4 regions of the Paenibacillus sp. lzh-N1 genome follow, and region 4 is predicted to be linked to each of the others. Evidence: riboswitches for the same ligand, from Rfam matches in the RefSeq annotation. Region 4 holds a riboswitch; each other region holds the start of a gene.
What was found. A riboswitch is a leader RNA that binds a small molecule or an ion and turns the genes downstream of it on or off. The one in region 4 is predicted to bind cobalamin.
Positions count from the first base shown of each region.

Region 1: another riboswitch for cobalamin. It lies ahead of metE (5-methyltetrahydropteroyltriglutamate--homocysteine S-methyltransferase); the one in region 4 lies ahead of C0638_RS08575 (ABC transporter substrate-binding protein).
Region 2: another riboswitch for cobalamin. It lies ahead of cobJ (precorrin-3B C(17)-methyltransferase); the one in region 4 lies ahead of C0638_RS08575 (ABC transporter substrate-binding protein).
Region 3: another riboswitch for cobalamin. It lies ahead of C0638_RS01035 (ABC transporter substrate-binding protein); the one in region 4 lies ahead of C0638_RS08575 (ABC transporter substrate-binding protein).

Region 1 is NZ_CP025696.1:2,083,273-2,086,400, forward strand. Features, by position in the region: gene metE (5-methyltetrahydropteroyltriglutamate--homocysteine S-methyltransferase) at 1-1,812, opposite strand, end outside; cobalamin riboswitch at 1,971-2,166, opposite strand; gene nrdG (anaerobic ribonucleoside-triphosphate reductase activating protein) at 2,356-2,853, opposite strand; gene C0638_RS09445 (anaerobic ribonucleoside triphosphate reductase) at 2,850-3,128, opposite strand, start outside.
Region 2 is NZ_CP025696.1:2,112,393-2,115,520, forward strand. Features, by position in the region: gene C0638_RS09560 (uroporphyrinogen-III synthase) at 1-131, shown strand, start outside; gene C0638_RS09565 (LOG family protein) at 330-884, shown strand; cobalamin riboswitch at 942-1,127, shown strand; gene cobJ (precorrin-3B C(17)-methyltransferase) at 1,436-3,128, shown strand, end outside.
Region 3 is NZ_CP025696.1:213,304-216,431, reverse strand. Features, by position in the region: gene cbiB (adenosylcobinamide-phosphate synthase CbiB) at 1-335, shown strand, start outside; gene C0638_RS01040 (histidine phosphatase family protein) at 350-1,102, shown strand; cobalamin riboswitch at 1,199-1,413, shown strand; gene C0638_RS01035 (ABC transporter substrate-binding protein) at 1,622-2,629, shown strand; gene C0638_RS01030 (FecCD family ABC transporter permease) at 2,626-3,128, shown strand, end outside.
Region 4 is NZ_CP025696.1:1,886,745-1,889,872, reverse strand. Features, by position in the region: gene C0638_RS08575 (ABC transporter substrate-binding protein) at 1-1,352, opposite strand, end outside; cobalamin riboswitch at 1,572-1,775, opposite strand; gene C0638_RS08570 (nucleobase:cation symporter-2 family protein) at 2,509-3,128, opposite strand, start outside.

The DNA of each region.
Region 1 (3,128 bases), 200 kb from region 4:
TTGTTCGAGTGCCTCTACCTCTGCCCGTAATGCCAGAGCTAACTGCAAAGCTACTTGCCTGCGTGGAATATCATTACGTTCAAAGGACCAGTTCAAAATGGTCACAGGGCCTGTAAGCATCCCTTTAACTGGCTTGGAGGTTAACGACTGAGCAAATGCCGTCTCTTCCACGGTCATAGGTTGATCGAACGACACATCTCCGTAAATGATCGGCGGTTTAACACAGCGGGAGCCGTAGGACTGCACCCACCCGTTTTGTGTAAAAGCAAAGCCTTTCAGCTTTTCGCCAAAAAATTCAACCATGTCGGTCCGTTCAAATTCCCCATGTACAAGCACATCTATGCCAATGTCCTCTTGGATATCAATCCATTCCTTGATCTGCTGTTGGATGAATGTCCGATATTGCTCGGCAGACCATTCTCCTTTGCGATAGTGCAGACGGGCCTTGCGGACCTCAGCAGTTTGCGGGAAGCTGCCGATGGTCGTCGTAGGTAGTGGGGGCAACTTCAGCCTATTTTGCTGAATCACCCGGCGCTCGGCGAAAGGAACGCTGCGTGACAGTGGCTCTTTTGCCAGCAGGTCGGCCAAATCGGCAGCTGTCTGTACCCTTGCCGCGGAGCGGTTGAAGCGGGCTACCGCATCCGAACTTTGCTCAAGCTTGGCAAGTGCGGATGGATCGTGCTTGCCAAGTGCAGCCGTCAAGCCTGCGATTTCATCCAGCTTTTCATCGGCAAAGGCTAGTGCATGCACCAGTTCTCGGTCCAGCTTATGCTCTGCGTCCAGACTGACCGGCACATGCAGCAGACTGCACGATGGCTGTACGATAAGCTGTGCGGCAGTGGTCTGTTCTGCTAACTGGTCCAACAGTGCAGCCACGGCATTCAGGTCGCTGCGCCAGATATTGCGTCCGTCAATGACACCAGCACCCAGCGTTTTCCCTTTAGGGAAGCCATGCTGGCATATATGCTGAAGATTTTCGCCATCATCGTATACAAAATCAAGACCCAGTCCCTGTACCGGAAGTTCAGTCAGACGCTCATAATGGTCCAGGCTGCCAAAGTAGGTTTGCAGCATGATGTTCAACGAGGGTGCAGCTTGGGTCAAAGCTTCATAGACCTCCTGAATAATCTCCAGATCCTCTGCCGGGAATGAGGTGGTCAGGACAGGTTCATCGATTTGGACCCATTGAACGCCTTCTGCTGCTAGCTCTGACAAGACTCGGGCGTATAAAGGCTGGAAGGTTCGTATAATAGAAGCGAGATCCTTACGATCATAGCCTTTGGATAAAACAACAAATGAATAGGGACCGATGAGAACCGGTTTACCTTCAATGCCTAGCTCCTGCTTTGCTTCACGATAAGCTAGTAATGGTTTGTTTTCAGTGAGCACCGGAGCCGCGTTCGCCAATTCGGGAACGATGTAGTGGTAATTGGTATTCATCCATTTGGTCATTTCACTGGCAGTAGCTCCCTTCTGCCCACGTGCGATCCCGAAATACACAGATAGAGGAACTGGACCTGTAAAACGATAGTTGAAGCGTTCGGGGACGAGACCAAACATCACGGATGTATCCAGCACGTGATCGTAATAGGAGAAGTCTCCGACAGGAATGCGATCAATCCCTTTGTCACGTTGCTTGCTCAGATGCTCCAGACGCAATCTTTTCATCTCACTATGCAGTTCGCTTTCGTCAATACTACCCTGCCAGAAGCGCTCCAGTGCTTTCTTCCATTCCCGGTTCCCACCAATACGCGGATAACCCAGATTACTGCTAATCAAACCCGACAATGCAGATCGTTCGTTAATGGACATGTAGGTTTCCTCCTAACTGGTAGCCAGTTTATTTTTACGTACCAAAAAAGGCATTCTGTCCCCAAGGCTAAAAATGAGTAGGGGAAAGAATGCCTCCGCGATTAAAATTCAAAAATACGGCGACTGCTCTTAACACCTCCCTATCTTCCGTAGGTACTGCGATGTTGTTAAAATAGGCAGGTCTCCTGACTTGCGGATCATGACGTTCAGCATCCCTTCCCGGTCTTTGGACCAGTGGGTGTATGAGTAGCTGAACATTCCCCGTTTACAGTGGCGGGACCGTCCCGGATTTGCACCGGCTTCCCTTTTAAGTCTGATCTGAATAGAACAGACACCTATTTCCAGGCTATGCGATTAAGGTATGACGAATAATTATGCACTCGTATACTTGTTCACCATCATAAGTGAAACTCACAGGATGTGCAATAGAAACAGTAATAGAAACTGGAGTGGAATCTGTTAGTTATATGCAAAAAAGACAATCCCAACCCATCGTGGGGGACTTGTCTTTTGTATAGCATCTTGCTAAGTAGAACATCGCCTTTAAGCCAATGAAACGGTGTAACCTGCCTGAATACTGGCTCTCACATCTACCAGACGTTGATTACGACTGCCCCGAAAGGGGAGGGTCAGATCCTTTTGCTGTTCAACAAAACGGCCATCTACAATCACGTCACACAAAAACGCTAGCTCCTGTCGTTCCGGATCCATGAGCAGATCCTCGTAAACAAAGCCTGTATAGGCCCATACGGTTCGGTCGGGACAAGCCGCGCGGAAGTCACGTACAAATTGCGAGCATTCTGCTGCTGAGAAAAAAGGGTCTCCCCCGCAGAGAGTCAGTCCGTCCAACAGCGGGTTATCCATGATATCATGGATAACCTCCTGTTGACGCTCAGGCGTGAATGGCTCCCCTGCGCGGAAATTCCACGAAGTTGGATTAAAACAGCCGGGACAGGCATGGCGGCAACCGCTAATGAATACAACGGTGCGCAGGCCGTATCCTTCATTCAGAGATTCCGGAATATAGCCGCACAAATTCACTTATGCTTCACCCGGTCGCGGACTTCGGCTTGCTTGGCAGCATTAAAACGAACGGTATAATCTCCTGTCAGATATCCGGTTACCCGACGTAAACGCTGAAAGTGCGTGTGTTCCTCATCTGTGCCGCATTGAGGACAGCTTGTCCCGATAATCCCTTCATAGCCGCATTCCGTACAACGATCTACCGGATGGTTGATGGAAAAGTAGCCGATGTTCTGTTGAAGTGCGTACTGAACAATTTTAAGAAATGCATCCGGGTTATTCCGTGCATTACC
Region 2 (3,128 bases), 230 kb from region 4:
GGATTGAACGAATCGTGTATCCAACTGAAGAGCGCATGGGTGCGATGATGGTGGAGCTGGGCAAATATTTTGAACATAGTGATTCGGTGCATGGCTGTGGTCTGAAGAGCGTGAACGGTCATTTGAAATGAGCTAGAAATGATAATGCAGTAAGCTAAAATGAACTTATATTTACTAATACAGCGTAAAATAGAGATAAGGGCCTACGAGGTCTTTATCTTTTTTTGTTGGACATGCATCGACAAAGTTTTTTGTTATAGCGAAAATATTTATCTAATATAATGAATAAGTTTCGATGCATGATATTGAGGACAGGAGCTGAGACGTTTATGAATTCTATTTGTGTATTTGCAGGGTCCAGACCTGGACATTCATCGGTATATGTTGAGGCGGCAGGCAAGCTGGGTGAAGCTATGGCTCGCCAGCATATCCGTCTAATTTATGGTGGCTCCAGCAGGGGGCTGATGGGTAAAGTAGCGGATGAACTGCTGGCGGGTGACGGTCAGGTCACCGGCATTATGCCCACCCTGTTATTCGATGCAGAGATCATTCATCAGGGAGTTACCGAGTTTATTGAGGTAGCAAGCATGCATGAACGTAAAGCGGCGATGAGTGAGATGGCTGATGCGTTTATAGCCCTTCCGGGTGGGTTGGGAACCTTTGAGGAGCTGTTCGAGGTATTGTGCTGGGCGCAAATTGGCATACATCGCAAGCCCATTGGGCTGCTGAATGTGAATGGATATTTTGACCCGTTGATAGAAATGGTACGTCATAGCGTGCAGGAAGGGTTTACCGGAGCTGATCATCCAGCACTACTGAGTATCTCTGCGGACCCGGATGAATTGCTGCATATGCTGAAAAATAAGGCAGAGAACTTGAAATAAAGCTTTTTTCGTGCTTGCACAACTGATTGAGGCAAGGTTATGATAAGACCCATAATCAAATAGCGGACAGACAAGGTGCCTTTGCGGTTGAGCAAAGGGTAACAGGGAATCGGGTGCAAGTCCCGAGCGGTCCCGCCACTGTAAGGAAGAGGATTCTTTTAAATGGTCACTCGTACAAAACGGGGAAGACGAAAGAATCCGTTGATGCCAAGCCAGGAGACCTACCTTGATCTGTATGCACCGTTAACCTTCGCGGAGAGGATGGGTGTACGAAATCAGGAAATCAGGCACACGTTGCTTTTTCCATGTTGGTTAGAGGTTTGCGTGGATATGAACGTGCAGCAGCGTTTGAAGCGTAAACAAAACAGATGGAAAACAACGGCAGATTGGAGGAAGACAAGACTGTCCTCTTACGCTGTTTCGTCTGATGAGAGAGATACGTACATAGGAACCCCATCCGGGCAGGATGGGGTTTTTTCGAGTTACAGGATGCCACAAATTATTGAAATAGATAGTATAGCTGCCCTGAAAAGGATGATAGGAGGAGCACGATGAGCCCATTAGGAAAATTGCTGGTGATTGGATTTGGACCAGGAGATATGGAACATATCACAAAACGTGCGTTGGATGCGCTGGCCGAAAGTGAGGTCATTATCGGCTACAATACCTACGTTGATTTGATCCGTCCGTTGTTGAACGGACAGGAGATTGTACGCACAGGGATGACAGAGGAAGTGAGCCGTGCGCAGGAGGCGGTTCGCCAAGCAGAGATGGGCAAGAAGGTAGCCGTCATTTCCAGTGGAGATGCTGGGGTCTATGGCATGGCAGGTCTGGTGTACGAAGTGCTGATGCAAAAAGGCTGGCGTCGCGAGGACGGGGTTGAGGTGGAGGTTGTGCCGGGGATCTCGGCTATTCAATCCTGTGCTTCGTTGTTGGGAGCGCCAGTTATGCATGATGCTTGCACGATCAGTCTGAGTGACCATCTGACCCCGTGGGAAACAATCGTGAAGCGTGTAGAAGCTGCGGCTTCGGCTGATTTTGTGATTGCATTATACAACCCGCGTAGTGGTCGGCGTACCCGCCAGATTGTGGAGACGCAGTCCATTTTGCTTCGTTACCGTGATCCGCAGACTCCGGTTGGGCTGGTGAAGAGTGCTTATCGTGAACGTCAGCAGGTTATTGTGACGACGCTGGAAGATATGCTGAACCATGATATCGGGATGCTGACGACCGTAATCATCGGCAATTCCTCGACGACAGTGTATGACGGCTTAATCGTGACTCCGCGCGGCTATCAGCGTAAATACACGCTGGACGCGACCGAACAGGTGCTTAAACCGCATCAGCGGCTTCGCACGGAAGCGGAGCCGTGGTCGCTGGGCGCGCAAGAGGATCGCGCGCTAGATGCACCGCAGGGAGGCGGAGCTCTGACTGCGCCTACCGGGCCTTCCGCGAGCGGTGCTGCGGTTGCCACGCAGGCACGCCCGCAAGCGATGGCTGCTGTACAGGTGCCGCCTGCGAAGCAAACCGGGGCGACCCCAGCATCGCTGGCAGCAGAGGCGCTCGGTCGTCTTGCTGTTGGCGGCAAGCTGCCAGGCGAAGCCAACGCTCGCTGGAGCGGGCAAGCGCCTACCGCCCAGAGCGCCGTTGGAACGGCAGCAGGGGCCGGAGCAGGAGCTGCGGCTGCGAAGGCGTCAGGCGGCTTTGGCAAGCCTGCGCTGTTTGAGGTGGGGGTTTCCCCTGGCGTGGGAAACAAGAAGTTCACTGCTCGGCAGATGGCACTGCTCGCCGAGGTAGCGGGTGATGATGGCGAGCTGGAATACACGCCAGATCATCAGATCGTGCTGCGCGTGCCGTGCCTAGACCCTGAGGAACTGGTCGGTCGGCTGCGGGATGAACGATTCATTGTCATGCCGCTCGGCGATGTGTTTAAGGTCAAGGCGTGCGACTTCTGCAATATGGAGAAAGATGACGCTGTGCCTGTGGCTGAGCACCTACAGGTTGTACTCGGCGGATTACAGGCACCCAAGGAAACGAGCATTGCTTTGAACGGATGCGGCATGGCCTGCTATGGAGCGGTGCTGGAGGATATCGGAATTGTCTACCGCAAGGGAGGATATGATCTTTTCCTCGGCGGCAAAAAATTTGGCCGTAATGCTCATGCCGCTCAGCCCGTAGCGGAAGGAATTCCGGGTGATCAGATTACGGACATCGTGGAGAATATTATCGCTGAATACAAGGAAA
Region 3 (3,128 bases), 1.7 Mb from region 4:
TGACAGCAGTTATGCTAGTGATAGCGTCGTGGTTGTATCGGCTGGATGCTGCAAGAAGCTGGCGGACAATCAAGCGGGATGCCCGTCTGCATCCAAGCCCAAATAGCGGATTTCCCGAATCAGCGGTGGCAGGTGCCCTAGGGATTCGTCTCGGTGGCTATAATGTGTATCACGGCATACGCTCCTTTCGGGCATATATGGGCGAAGGGATACGACCGTTGGAGTCGAAGGATATCCGGCATACGATCCGGCTGATGTTCGCCGTATCCACTATGTTTGTAGGATTGTGTTTGATGGGAGCTGCAGGGTGTTTTGCCTTGGGATGGATGCAGTGAGGAGTGACACGATTTTGAAACAAGATACAGAAGGAAAAAGAGTGCGAGAAAGTGCACCAAGTCCGAACTCACAACAGGTTAGTAAGCCGAATGATGCTAAAGAAGATCTGCAGTGGGACATGGAGCTCGTGCTAGTTCGTCATGGCACGACCTTATGGAATAAGGAACGTCGATATCTGGGACATGCCGACTTGGGTTTGCTGTCGGGAGCAGAGCAGGAGTTAAAGACTTTACAGAAAAAATTGCAGGGACATTCCTTTGCTCGAATCTATTGCAGCGACTTGATGCGATGTCGCCAGACCTTGCAGATCATTTTGCCGGAGTCAGCATTGACGTCTCAATGTTCCCTCTCTGCTAAGCCTCCTATCATGGAACCACGTCTGCGAGAACTTCACTTTGGTGAGTGGGATGGAAAAACGTATGACATGCTTAAGGATGTGGCGTTGTATCGCGCTTGGATTGATGAGCCGCAACAATTCACCCCACCTGGAGGAGAGCCTTGGATTCATTTTGTGAATCGTCTGCGTGAATTCCTCGACTCTTTGTTTGCGTGGCGCATTGCTTTGGAGGTTCAGCCAATGAAGTCGAATGCTACGCCGCCCTCTGTTTTGATTGTCACGCATGGTGGTGTAATTCGTCAGTTGGCTTGTATGCTTATGCCTGGCCATGATTTTTGGAGTCTGAATCCGAAGCCGGGAGAAGCATTTAGGATTCAGTTAAGGTTGATAGGACCGCACAATTGTATAGCAAGATTGCTTTCTCATTAGGTTAAACAAGGCGAATAAAGCGACTGTTTGGGTTGTAAGCTAACTCTTTTTAACCTATAATCATCAAGTAAAAGAACGGCTTGACTATCACTACATCAAATATCCAGCAGACGAGGTCGGCGCCATGTGAGGAACTTGCTTTCCTTTATTGCGTTGTTAAAAGGGAAGTCGGTGTGAGTCCGACGCGGTCCCGCCACTGTAAATGGAAACATGCTCATTAGCCCTGTTTTATGTGCCGCCAAGCATATGAAAGAATATCAGGACATGCATTTTCCATAAGTCAGGATACCTGCCCGTCCGCCTGTCACCATAATCCTTCGAGGAAAGGATGACGTGTTCGCAGTGACTGTCCATGCGGAAAGAAGCTGCCCGCCTGCGCACGATCTGTGCTAACGTGACCCCTGTGTCCTGATATGAGGATGCGGGGGTTTTTGATAGGAAAAGAAGGCTGGAACGAGAAAATATCGGATGAAGTTCAAGTAACGCTCTTAACGATTTATGTATGAAGGGGTGCAAATCATGGCGGGAAAAAAAATAAAGGTATGGACTACAGGTCTATTGGCGCTGATATTGGCAGTTGGGCTGAGTGCATGTGGCGCGAATGGAAAAAATGCAGAAAATAAAGAGGGCCAAGCTTCTTCACAGCAGCCGGGACAGACCGTAACCGCACAAGTGCCTCCGGGCAAAACGGTTTACCCGCTAACGCTTAAGGATGCAACAGGACAGGAATTTACATTTAAAAAAGCACCGGATAAGATCGTTTCCGTCTCCCCGGCAGAAACCGAGGCGCTGTTCGCTATCGGACTGGATAAGGAAGTTGTTGGTGTATCCGACTACTCTGATTACCCGGAGGCAGCTACGAAAAAGCCTAAAATGGGCGGTATTATGAAACCGAACGAAGAGGCGATCATTGCTGCGAACCCGGAAGTTGTTTTTGCAGGGATTTCACTTAGTGAACAGGCTACGACTAAGCTGCGTGACATGGGAATTATGATTTTTAAAACAGAACCGAAAACAGTTGAAGATGTCATAGCTAACATCGAATTGTATGGGAAAATCACCGATCATCAGAAAGAAGCGAGAGCGGTGACTGACAAGATGAGAGCAGATGTAGCAGAAGTGAAAGAAGGAGTTAAAAATATCGGCAAAGGGCAGAAGCTGCGGGTATACGTCGAGTTTTCACCAGGCTGGACAGTGGGTAAAGGCGAGTTTATGGACGAGCTGATTACATTAGCAGGTGGTGAAAATGTAGGTGCTACGCAGAAGGGGTGGTACCAAATCAGTGAGGAAAATATTATAGCTGCAAACCCTGACGTGATTTTGTACAGTAAAAGTGTGAAGGACGACAAAACAGGCCAGACCCTCGGAGATATCATTAAAGCTCGCAGTGGATGGGATCAAATATCGGCTGTTCGTAACCATCGTGTATTTGCCGTGGATGATAATTTGATCAGTCGTCCGGGGCCACGCGTAACGGAAGGGCTCAAGGAAGTGGCTAAGGGCGTGTACCCTGAAATTTTCAAATGAACCGTAGACTGATCGGTTTTGGGGGGACAGGTCTTGTCTTGCTGCTGCTGACGCTGCTACTCTGTCTTGGCATCGGCTCGGTCAGTCTTCCGGTCAGCCAGATCACAGGTATTTTGATCAACCACCTACCGTGGTTAGGTGATACGTTTACACCGGATTGGAATACATCCTCAGAGCAGATCATTTTGAAGGTCAGATTGCCACGGGTGTTACTGGGAATGTTGGTTGGAGCAGCGCTGGCGCTGGCGGGAGCCGGATTTCAGGGTGTGTTGCGTAATCCCTTGGCTGATCCGTATACCCTTGGGGTATCCTCGGGAGCTTCGGTCGGAGCAGCAGTACTGATTTATTGGGGGCTTCAATTTTCATTTGTGGGTATATGGACGCTTCCGCTAGTTGCATTTATAACCGGCATGCTGACGCTGTGGATGGTGTTGACGTTGGCGCGTGAAGGTGGGAAAATTCCGACCCAAAGCCTCATTTTATCAGGTGTGGTGATGCA
Region 4 (3,128 bases):
TAACGGCTTACATTAGCTTCACTTGTAGAGGAGTAGAACATGTCCATAAAATACTGCGGTTCCCCTGTATGGGCCGTGAGCATGCTGTACATAGCAAAATCCCAATCGTTTTTGGTCAACGCCTCGTCGATATTTTCCACCTTGCGAATTTTGACCTGGATTCCCTCATTCAGCAACTGGCTCTGAATAACCTCAGCCATGACGGATAGCTCCGGACGCTGAGGGAAGGTCAGCAGCGTAACCTCGAATGGCTTGCCCTGCTTGGACCATGTGCCTTGGGCATCCTTTTGCCAGCCATCCTTCGTCAACAACTGCTCTGCCGTTCCGTTCAATGCTTTGCGCTCAATCTTACCGAAGGGAAGGATACTCGGAAACGGGCTGCTTGCTTCCGTACCGTAGCCCCTCATGACGGCGCTCACAATGGATGCGCGCGGAATCAGACTGTCTACCACCTTACGGTTGGTCGCATCCTTGAACACAGACGATTCCATGTTGTACACAATCATATGGGTACGCAAGGACGGAGCCGACAGCACTTGTAGCTTGTCGTTCTTTTTTAATACCTCTGCGTTATCTACCGGAATATCCGTCGCTACATCCACCTCACCGGATTGCAACGCCATCAGGCGCGAATTACCGTCCGTAATGAATTTCATCGTTGCTTCAGCCAGTCGTGCCTTTTCGCCCCAATATCCGTCATAACGCTCTACGACCAAGGATTGATCCTTGTTAAAGGCTTTGATTTTAAAAGCACCTGTCATTGCAGGGTAGCTCTGCTCATCTTTCATGGATGCCACATCCAGCACGATTGTTGACGGATCAGCCAGATTGGATGCCAGCGCTGCATTCGGCTGGTTTGTCGTGATTTTCAGCGTCAGCGGGCCATTTACATCAATGGACTTCACATCCAGTAAATCCTTCGCCAGGTGACTTTTCTCGATAGAGCGCAGCAAAGATGCTTTTACACTTGCTGCATCCATACTCTTTCCATCATGAAAAGTGACCTTATCCTGCAAGCTGAACGTCCACACGTTAGGACTGTCGTGCTTCCATTCCTTGGCTAGCCAAGCCACAGGCTCCAACTTTTCATTCAAACGAATGAGTGTCTCACCGGCACCGGAACGCATCACATCCCAGCTATTGTCTCCATGCGGATCGACGCCTGACGGTTTCCACGTATACGCCATCACCAGCTTTTTACCTGCTGGAGTCTGTTGTGCAGGCGTATTCTCACCCTTGCCTGAGCTATCCTCCGTCTTCGTGGCTGTGCCGCATCCCGAAGCCATAACTGCCATCAGCAGCAGCAATCCTGTACATATGAACCATGAACGCCTATTACGATTGCCTATCATCCCACATGTCCTCCTCTATCTTGTAAAATATCGTATAAACCTAACGCAAAACGCGAAAAAAGCATTCCCAACCACTTGACCAGCAGTCAGAAATGCTTTCATTATAAAATGTCAAAACTCACCTCAAAGCCAACTCCAAAAACATAGAAGGGATCAGATCGGTTTCAGACATTCCGTATGCAGCACGCCTAACCACCTCCCCAGCATCCCGTGGGTCTGACAGTGATGTCAAAACAGGCAGGTCTCCTGACTCCAGGCTTATCTTTCAGGCCTTCCCGGTTCCTCACAGTTCCAGTGGCTATTCTGAAAGCTCCAGCAGTACCCTGCTGATGCCTGTATACAGTGGCGGGTCCGTGTCGGAATCTACCGAACTTCCCTTTTAAGTGAACACGCTCAACAACTATCTACATCGTCTCAACAAAACCTCGTATATAGAGTTGTCCGGCTCACACCTGTTTTCTTCCTTTATTCCTTTTTATTACGAATTAGGATTATCTTATTTTGTTGCTACTGGCTTGTCAACAAATGCAGCGTAATATTTTAAATTTGAATGATACGATGAGAATCAAGGCTGTGACTATTCATTGCATGCACGCAATTCACGTGCTAAAATTAGGTATAGAGATATCCACCGTATCCGTATACTAAAAAGAGCCTTCGCCGCGCCAACGGCAAAGACTCCTAGGATTTGAAAGGCTGTGGATCACCACGGCGCGCTAAATGCTTAGCTAAACCCACCGTTAGGCGCCTAACCTAATCAAGCGGTGGGTTTTCGCTTGTTCCGAAATTTCCGACGCAGCCAGCGATAAAGTTTACGAATACTAAACACCAGGCTTAGTAACGTAACCATCCAACGCAACACATCGTAGCACGACACAAGTGTGACCATCGGCTTCACCCCCTTTCGGGAAGCTGCGCCATGGTCCGAAAACATCCACCACTATTCAAAATCCATAGTTTAGATTATACCATTCCTCTTCCTACTACTCTAGCAAACTTTTCTAGTAGGTTCTCAATCCTCCATTTTCATACAAGAGGGGGGTTATCAATAACTTCATGTTGCTTAATAAATAACCTGCTCTTGGTAACCCCATGCCAAACAGCCGGAAAAGAGGCTACGTCCTCTTTCCGGCTGTTTTTATCTATTTCCTATTCATCAAACCTTCTGTGGAACCTCCGAGACATTTACGCCTTTGACCGATTCAGCTTGTTTTCTTGCCAAAACGATGTTCAAGACAATTGCCGTAATCGAGCCCGATACAATACCATTTTGCAGCAGCATTTTGGCAAAGCTAGGCAGTTGGTCAAACATTTGCGGCAGAACAGCTGAGCCTAGGCCTACAGCAATACTGCATGCTGCGATCAGCAGATTGCTTTCCTTCCGCAGATCTACTTCTGACAAAATAGACATGCCTGATGCAGCAACCGAGCCAAACATGACGATCATTGCCCCGCCCAGCACAGCGTTAGGAATCACTGTCGTCAAGGCAGCCAGCTTAGGCAGCAAACCGAGAACGACCATGATACCGCCCGCAGCAAAAATAACGTTACGCGATTTGACGCGAGTTAGCGAGATCAGACCCACATTTTGCGAGAAGGCTGTGTAAGGGAACGCATTAAATATACCGCCCAGCATAATCGCAAGTCCCTCCGAACGAAGTCCATTGACGATTTGCTTTTGTTCCACCTTCTGATCAATCGCTTTACCTACTGCCAGATAAACCCCCGTAGACTCGACCATGCTGACAATATTGACGATAATCATCGTGCATACCG